DNA from 2 places in the Roseateles sp. P5_D6 genome. Region 1 is predicted to be linked to the other one. Evidence: predicted binding sites of a transcription regulator. Region 1 holds the regulator's gene; the other holds the start of a gene.
The links. Region 1 encodes HrcA, which represses chaperone genes, less so after heat shock. Its sites were predicted from a motif close to TTAGCACTCNNNNNNNNNGAGTGCTAA; they were not measured.

Region 1 (4,417 bases):
TCAAAGATCAGCGTGCCGGGCGCGTTGTCGGTTGCAGCCTGGCTGGCCGTCACCGCAATGGCCAGCGCGATGCGCGACAGCTCGCCGCCCGAGGCCACCTTGGCGAGCGGCCGCGGCGTGCTGCCGGCATGGCCGGCGACCAGGAATTCGGCGGATTCGACGCCAAAGCTCTGCGGGCCGTCGGTAGGGTTCAAGGCGATGTCGAACTGGCCGCCCGCCATGCCGAGCTGCTGCATCGCCGCCGTGACGGCGGACGCCAGCTGGGGCGCCGCCTTCTTGCGGGCGCGGCTGGCGGCCTGGGCCTCGGCGTCGAAGGCCTGGCGCGCGGCGGCGAGGGCCGCCTCGAGGAGCGTGGGGTCGCTGGCGGCGTCAAGCTGGGCCAGCTCGGTGCGCCATTGCGCGAGCAGGGCCGGCAGCTCGTGAGGCTGGCGGCGGTAGCGGCGCGCCAGCGTCATCCAGGCCGACACGCGCTCGTCCAGCTCAGCCAGGCGGTTCGGGTCGAGATCGGCCTTGTGCAGATAGGCCGACAGCGTGTGGCTGGCGTCCTGCAGCTGGGCCTGCACGTCGCGCAGGGCCTGCACAGCGGGCAGCAGGCGGGCGTCGTGGTCGAGCACGCGTTCGAGCTGGTCCAGCGCGCCGCCGGCGAGGGACTGGGCGCTGGGCTCGGCCTCGTCCAGCGCATCCAGGGCCGACTTGGCTGCGTCGATGAGGGACTGGCCATGCGACAGGCGCCCGTGTTCGGCGTTCAGCTCCTCCCACTCGTCCTCGGCGGGCGCCAGGCCGTCCAGCTCGCCGATCTGCCAGGCCAGTCGCTCGCGTTCGCGCAGCGCGTCGGCCTGCTGGCCCTGGGCCTTTTGCATCGCCTCGGCGGCTTGCTTCCACGCGGCGTGGGCACGGCCCAGCGGCGCCGTGTCCAGCCCCGCAAAGCCATCCAGCAGCTCGCGCACGGCGGCGGGGCGGGTCAGGCCCTGCCAGGCGTGCTGGCCGTGGATGTCGAGCAGGTGATCGGCCAGCTCGCGCAGCTGGGTCAGCGTGGCGGCGCCGCCGTTGATCCAGGCGCGGCTTTTTCCCGCGGCGTCGATGACGCGGCGCAGCAGCAGCGTGTCGTCGCAGTCGAAGCCGGCCTCGTCCAGCCAGGCGCGCAGATGCGCCGGCGTGTCGAACTCGGCGCAGATCTCGGCCTTGGCCGCGCCCTCGCGCACCACGCCAGCGTCACCGCGGCCGCCCAGGGCCAGCTGCAGCGCGTCGATGAGGATGGACTTGCCAGCGCCGGTCTCGCCGGTCAGCACGGCAAAGCCGGGCTCGAAGTCGAGCTCCAGCGCGGGAACGATGACGAAATCCTTGAGACTCAGGTGCCGCAGCATCTAGACGTACCAACGTAACTTGCGACGGAGCGTCGCGTAATAACTCCAGCCCTTGGGGTGCAGAAAGCGCACTTGGTGCTGGCTGCGCCGCACGGTGATGGTGTCGCCGTGCAGCAGGCTCGCGAGGCTTTGCATGTCGAAATTCACCGAGGCATCGCGGCCGGCGACGATCTCCAGGCGCACCTCGCCCAGGTCAGGCAGCACGATGGGCCGGTTGGACAGGGTGTGGGGCGCGATGGGCACGATCAGCCAGCCGGCGATGCCGGGGTGCAGGATGGGCCCGCCGGCCGACAGCGCATAGGCCGTGGAACCGGTAGGCGAGGCCACGATGAGGCCGTCGGCGCGCATGTTGGCGACGAACTGTTCGCCGACCTCGATTTTCAGCTCCACCATGCCGGAGCTGCCGCCGCGGCTCACGACCACGTCATTGAGTGCCAGGCCGGAGAAGATGGATTCGCCGTCGCGCCAGACCGCGCCTTCCAGCATCGCCCGCGGCTCGACTTCGTAGTCGCCTGCCAGTACTGGCGCCAATGACTCGCGCCAGCGTTCGATGGGAATGTCCGTGATGAAGCCCAGCCGCCCCTGGTTGATGCCCACCAGCGGAATGCCGTGGCGGGCCATGTCCCGTGCGAAGCCGAGCATCGTGCCGTCACCGCCGATGACCACCGCCAAGTCGCATTGCCGGCCCAGCTCGTCGTTGGACAGCGCTTCATAGCCCGTCAGGCCGGTGTTGAGCGCGGTGTCCGCTTCCAGCGAGACATCCAAGCCCTGGCTGCACAAAAATTGGGCAATCTCCTCCAGCACCGGCCCGATGCCAGGCGCTTGATGCTTGCCCACGATGGCGACATGTCTGAAGCGCTCGGCCATGCGGCAAATTACACCACAGGGGGTTTGCACATCCCGGGCAGAACAGCGCTGTCCATAGAATGCGGGCATGCTCGACGAGCGCTCCAAATCCCTGCTGAAAACCCTGGTCGAACGCTATATCGCGGACGGGCAGCCGGTCGGCTCGCGCACGCTGTCCAAAGCCTCGGGCCTGGAACTCAGCCCGGCGACCATCCGCAATGTGATGGCCGACCTCGAAGAACTCGGCCTCATCGCCAGCCCCCACACCAGCGCCGGACGTATCCCCACGGCGCGCGGCTACCGCCTCTTTGTCGACACCATGCTGACGGCCCAGCCCGGCCTCATTGGCGTGGATGCCGCCCGGCTGCAGCCCGACCAGCCCCAGCGCGTCATCGCCAGCGCGGCGCTGATGCTGTCCAACCTGTCGAGCTTTGTGGGTGTGGTCACGTCGCCGAAGAAGGCCAGCGTCTTCCACCACATCGAGTTCCTGCGCCTGGGCGAGCGCCGCGTGCTCGTCATCCTCGTCGCACCCGATGGCGACGTGCAGAACCGCGTCATCTTCACCGCACAAGACCTCAGCCAGTCCGAGCTCGCCGAAGCCAGCAACCGCCTGAATGCCAACTATGCCGGCCTCACGCTCGAAGCCGTGCGCGAACGCCTGCGTCATGAGGTGGACGAGTTGCGCGGCGAGATCGCCGGGCTGATGAGCGCGGCCGTGCAGGTCGGCACCGAGGCCATGGTGCAGGAGCAGGAGCAGGTCGTCGTCTCCGGCGAGCGCAACCTGCTGGCCGTGCAGGACTTCAGCCACGACATGGGCAGCCTGCGCCGCCTCTTCGATCTCTTCGAGCAGAAGACGCAACTGATGCGCCTGCTGGACACCTCCAGCCGCGCCGAGGGCGTSCGSATYTACATCGGCGGCGAAAGCCAGGTCGTGCCCTACGAGGAACTGTCCATCGTCAGCGCGCCCTACGAGGTCGACGGCCAGGTGGTGGGCACGCTCGGCGTCATCGGCCCGACGCGCATGGCCTACGACCGCATGATCCAGATCGTAGACATCACGTCGCGGATGGTGGGGCAGGCGCTCAGTCAGCGGTGAGCCGTCCCTGACTAGAATCCGCGCCTCCTCCCCGGGGGCCGTTAGCTCAGTTGGTCAGAGCAGAGGACTCATAATCCTTTGGTCGTTGGTTCAAGTCCAACACGGCCTACCAATAAAATCAAGCGCTTGCGACCGACTTTGCTCAAGTCGTGATTCATGGCGCAGCTCCATGTAGCCGGCATGTAGCCACTTTGGACTCCGTCAATCAAGAGGTGACTTGCAGACATGTCCTTTTGCGCCGCGTATACGCCCTAATGCCGCCTTCAAAGGGCGTCGATACGATCGACGCTACGGAGGTGGCCATGGCTGAAAAAAAAGAAACGTCGGCAACAGCATTTGATGTGGCGCTCAAGGTATTTGATACCTTATGGAATTGGGCCGGAGCAACAGATACGTGGCGATGGCTAATGATGGGTGCCACCGCAATAATATGCGTCGCTATTGCGATATATGTCGCAACTAAGGCGCTAACAAAGTTTGCGGAAGCGCTTTCGAAGCTACTTGAGGTCTACAAATCCAGCGGTCTGCCTCTGTTCCTTAACCCTGAGGACAAGGTGCGAGTGCGCCGGCGTAAGCAGTTCTGCGCCGTGCTTGAAGCCGATCTTGCGTATATTGCGAAAGCAGAAAGTTGGAACGATCAATACTTCACTGATCTAGAGGCTGAGGTGGAAACGGAAGGTGGATATTATATTTCTCCGTTCCATAGAATGATCAGCAAAAGATCTCAAGGATTGAGGAAGGAAACGTCGCTAATCAAGGCCATTTCGAGTAGCAGTGAACGTGCTATTCAATTAACCGGTGAGCCAGGTGCTGGTAAAAGCGTTGCATTAAGGCATCTCGCGGCTGAACTTGCGGCGCGAGGCAAGCGGTCAAATGACAAGAAGGCAATCGTTCCGCTTTATGTGAATCTGCGAGAGCTTGAATTTCAAGAAGGTCAAAGAATTGATGCGAATGCGATTCGGGACTTCGTGCTTGATAATGTTCGGCGCGGCGATTCTGACACTTCTGACTTTGTTAGAAAAAACTGGGACGACTATCGCGAGCGCGGTATTTGGTACTTTCTTTTCGATTCCTTCGACGAAATCCCCGCGGTCTTGCACGCAAAAAGTGG
Region 2 (4,417 bases), on a different contig from region 1:
CAGTTCTACCAGCTGACCAAGCCGCGCGTCGTCCAGCTCATCGTCTTCTGCGCAGCCATCGGCATGGCCCTGGCCGTGCCCGGCCTGCCCTCGCCGGAACAGGCCCTCACCATGCTTGCCGCCGTCGCTGGCATCTGGCTGGTCGCCGGCGCTGCGGCCGCCTTCAACTGCCTCATCGAGGACGGCATCGACGCGCGCATGAAGCGCACCGCCTGGCGCGCCACGGCCAAGGGTGAGCTCAGCCGTACGCAGACGCTCACCTTCTCGGCCCTGCTGTGCGCAGCCGGCATGGCGCTGCTGGGTTTCTACGTCAACGTGTTGACGATGTGGCTGACCTTCGCCACCTTCATCGGCTATGCCGTCATCTACACCGTCATCCTGAAGCCGATGACGCCGCAGAACATCGTCATCGGCGGCGCCTCGGGCGCCATGCCGCCGGTGCTGGGCTGGGCCGCGCTGCGTGGCGACCTCGGCCCCGAGCCCTGGCTGCTGTGCTTGATCATCTTCCTGTGGACGCCGCCGCACTTCTGGGCGCTGGCGCTGTACCGCGCTGAAGATTACGCGCGCGCCGGCCTACCCATGCTGCCCGTCACGCATGGCAACGACTACACGCGGCTGCAGATCCTGCTCTACACCTGGGTGCTGTTTGCGGCCACGCTGCTGCCCTTCCTGACCGGCATGAGCGGCTGGTTCTACCTCGCCAGCGCCGTCGCACTCGGCCTGGGCTTCTGCGGCTATGCCTTCCGGCTGTGGCGCTCGTATTCGGAGATGCTGGCGCGGCGGACCTTCTGGTTCTCCATCTGGCATTTGTCGCTGCTCTTTGCGGCGCTGTTGATCGACCACTACATCGCATGAACACCCGTCGTTTCGCGCTGACCGCGCTGGCCGCACTGTCGTTGGCCGCCTGCCAGAAGGCGAGCCCCGACAAGCCTGCCTTCAAGGGCATCGACCTGACCGGCGCCGAGTACGCCCGCACGCTGAACCTGACCGACCAGGACGGCCGCGCCCGCTCGCTGGCTGACTTCAAGGGCAAGGTGCTGGTGGTCTTCTTCGGCTACACCCAATGCCCCGACGTCTGCCCGACGACGATGGCCGAGGTGGCCGAAGTCAAGCGCAGCCTGGGCGCGGACGGCGACAAGGTGCAGGGCATCTTCGTCACCGTCGACCCGGAGCGCGATACGGCGCAGCTGCTCAAGGCCTATCTGGCCAGCTTCGATCCCAGCTTTGTCGGCCTGCGCGGCAGCGAGGAGCAGACGAAGGCCGCGGCCAAGGAGTTCAAGGTCTTCTACGCCAAGGCGCCGGGCAAGACACCCGAGACCTACACGATGGACCACACGGCGGCGAGCTTCATCTTCGACACCGAAGGCCGCGTGCGCGTTTACGCGCGCTACGGCTCGGGCGCCCAGCCGCTGGCGGACGACATCAAGCTGCTGCTGGCCGAAGCCAAAAAGTAGAAAAGGCCCCGAGGGGCCTTTTACTTGGAGCCAAGGAGGTCAATCAGGCCGCTTCGGTCAGCGCCTTCTTCATCTTCTTCATCGCCGCCACCTCGATCTGGCGGATGCGCTCGGCCGACACGCCGTATTCGGCAGCCAGCTCGTGCAGCGTCATGCCGCCCGACGAATCGTCGTTCACCTTCAGCCAGCGCTCCTCGACGATGCGGCGGCTGCGCGCGTCCAGCACGTCCAGGGCGCGGTGGATGCCGTCGCCGGCCAGTTCGTCGCGCGAACGCGCCTCGATGACGCGGGTCGGCTCATGGCTGTCGTCGGCCAGGTAGGCGATGGGCGCGAAGCTCTCGCCATCGTCGTCGGTCTGCGGCTCCAGCGCCACGTCGCCGCCCGACATGCGGGTCTCCATCTCCAGCACTTCCTCGCGCTTGACGTTCAGCGTGCTGGCGACATGGGCCAGTTCGGCCTCGGTGAGCGTGTTGCGATGCGTCTGGCCGTCGGCCTGGTCGGCCTTCATCTGGTGCTTCATCGAGCGCAGATTGAAGAACAGCTTGCGTTGGGCCTTGGTCGTCGCGACCTTGACCATGCGCCAGTTCTTCAGGATGTACTCGTGGATCTCGGCCTTGATCCAGTGCATGGCATAGCTCACCAGGCGCACACCCTGGTCCGGGTCGAAGCGCTTGACGGCCTTCATCAGGCCGACATTGCCTTCCTGGATCAGGTCGCCCTGGGGCAGGCCGTAGCCCATGTACTGGCGGGAGATGGCCACCACCAGGCGCAGATGCGACAGCACCATGCGGCCGGCGGCTTCCAGGTCGCCCTTGTCGCGCAGGCTGCGCGCGGCGGACCCTTCTTCCTCGGCCGTCAGCAGCGGCAGGCGGTTGACGGCGGAGATGTATGCGTCCAGATTGCCCAGCGAAGGCACCATGGCCCAGGGGTCGCGGACGGCAATGGCAGAAGAGGCGGACATCGTCATGAATCCTTGCTAAACCGCGGCGCGGAATGCCGCGGTGAGCAGGATATTAGCACTCTGGTTTGGCGAGTGCTAAGTCAGTTCGTGACGGTGCTGGAATGCAATGTTTCCAACGGTGAAACAGTCAGCGATCGCTAACTTTCCTTCAGTCGACCAGGCCGAAATCCGGGCTTTTGATCATGGCCTCGATATCCAGCAGGATCAGCATGCGCTCGCCGAGCTTGCCCAGGCCGGTGATGAAGCGGGCGTCCAGGGCGGCGGCCACTTCCGGGCGCGGCTTGATCTCGTCGGCGCTCAGTTCCAGCACGTCGGACACCGAATCCACGACGACACCGACGACGCGGCCGGCCACATTGAGCACGATGACGACGGTGAAAGCGTTGTATTCACCGGCCTGGCCCAGGCGGATGCGCAGGTCCACGATGGGCACGATGACGCCGCGCAGGTTGACGACGCCCTTGACGAAGGCCGGTGCATTGGCAACGCGGGTGGGCGGCTCGTAAGAGCGGATTTCCTGCACGCGCAGGATGTTGAGGCCGTATTCCTCTGCGCCGATGCGAAAGGTCAGGAACTGGCGACCATCGGTGCGTGCCAGGGCCTGCACGGCCTGGGCACCGGTGCTGGGAACGAGATCGGTGGAACTCATCGGGCGCTGACGCGTGTTGGGGACTGGGCCCTCATTCTGCCCCCGCTACGACGGAGCCCGGCGCCAACAATTCATCGACCAGGGCGAGCAATTCACGCACGTCCAGCGGCTTGGTCAGATAGTGCTGGGCGCCCGCCACCTCGGCGGCGGCGATCTGCTCGGGCTGGGCATTGGCCGACACGACGACGACGGGGGGAAGCGGCTGGCCCAGCTCGCGCATGCGGCTCAGCAGCGTCAGACCGTCGCCGTCGGGCAGCTGCCAGTCGAGCAGCAGCAGGGCCGGCGGGCGCTCGCGCAAGGCGCGCAGGCCGGCTTCAACGGTCGGCGCCACTTCCAGCTCGATGCCGGGCCGCTGCTCCAGGATGCCGCGCATGACTTCGGCGTTGAGCGGGTTGTCCTCCACGTAGAGCACGCTCCGCTGGGGGCTGGGGCGCGGGCTGGTCGGTTCGTCCGGGGCTGTCTCCTGGGACAGTGCAGCGGCAGCGCCGCTGGCCGGCAGCCTCAGCACGAAGCAGGCGCCGGGGCCGTCCTGCTCTTCGGCGCGCAGGCTGCCGCCCATCATCTCGGCCAGGCGCTGGCTGATGACCAGGCCGATACCCGTGCCCGGCAGGCCGCTGCGCTCGCGGCCCAGGCGGTTGAAAGGTTGGAAGAGGGCGGCGCGCTGCTCTTCGGTAAGGCCCAGCCCGGTGTCGCGCACGGCGATTTCGACCCACCCCAGCTCAGGACGAGCCACCTCGACGCTGACGCTGCCGCCTGGGCGGTTGTACTTGACCGCGTTGCTGAGCAGGTTGGTCAGGATTTGGGTAACCCGCGTGGGGTCGCCGACGAGGCGCACGGCGGCCGGGTCGATACGCTGGCTGATGGCCAGGCCGCGCTCTGCGGCTTGACCTTGCACCAGCGCCAAGGCCCGGGCCAGCAGCGGCGGCAGCTCCAGCAGCACAGGCTCCAGGCGCAGCGAGCCTGCCTCGATGCGCGACAGGTCCAGCGTGTCGTTGATCATTTCCAGCAGATGCCAGCCGGCCTGGGCGATCTGCTGGGCGCGTGCGCGCTGGCCCGGTGCCAGCGGTTCACCGGCGTCCATCTGCATCAGCTGCGTGAAGCCGAGGATGGCGTTCATCGGTGTGCGCAGCTCATGGCTCATGCGCGACAGGAACTCGCTCTTGGCCTGGTTGGCCGCCTCGGCGGCCTCGCGGGCGCGGTCCAGCTCCTCGATGCGCAATTGGTCGGTGATGTCCTCGATGATGCCCACCAGCCGGTGTGGCCGGCCGTCCGCGCCGCGCAGCAGGCTGACCAGCACGCGCGCATGGGCGGTGCTGCCGTCGGGACGGATATAGCGCTTCAAGCGGCGGTAGA

Region 2: rpoH (RNA polymerase sigma factor RpoH) is a predicted target of HrcA. The motif match lies at 2,468-2,494, and genes of this name have one in related genera.

Annotation. Positions count from the first base shown of each region.
Region 1 covers NZ_JBFUMK010000005.1:216,248-220,664, reverse strand. Annotated here, with positions in the region: gene recN (DNA repair protein RecN) at 1-1,364, opposite strand, end outside; gene ACXJKM_RS08700 (NAD kinase) at 1,365-2,231, opposite strand; gene hrcA (heat-inducible transcriptional repressor HrcA) at 2,299-3,306, shown strand; tRNA gene ACXJKM_RS08690 (tRNA-Ile) at 3,342-3,418, shown strand; gene ACXJKM_RS08685 (NACHT domain-containing protein) at 3,609-4,417, shown strand, end outside.
Region 2 covers NZ_JBFUMK010000013.1:177,485-181,901, reverse strand. Annotated here, with positions in the region: gene cyoE (heme o synthase) at 1-855, shown strand, start outside; gene ACXJKM_RS18750 (SCO family protein) at 852-1,454, shown strand; gene rpoH (RNA polymerase sigma factor RpoH) at 1,498-2,415, opposite strand; gene ACXJKM_RS18740 (chemotaxis protein CheW) at 2,564-3,064, opposite strand; gene ACXJKM_RS18735 (ATP-binding protein) at 3,096-4,417, opposite strand, start outside.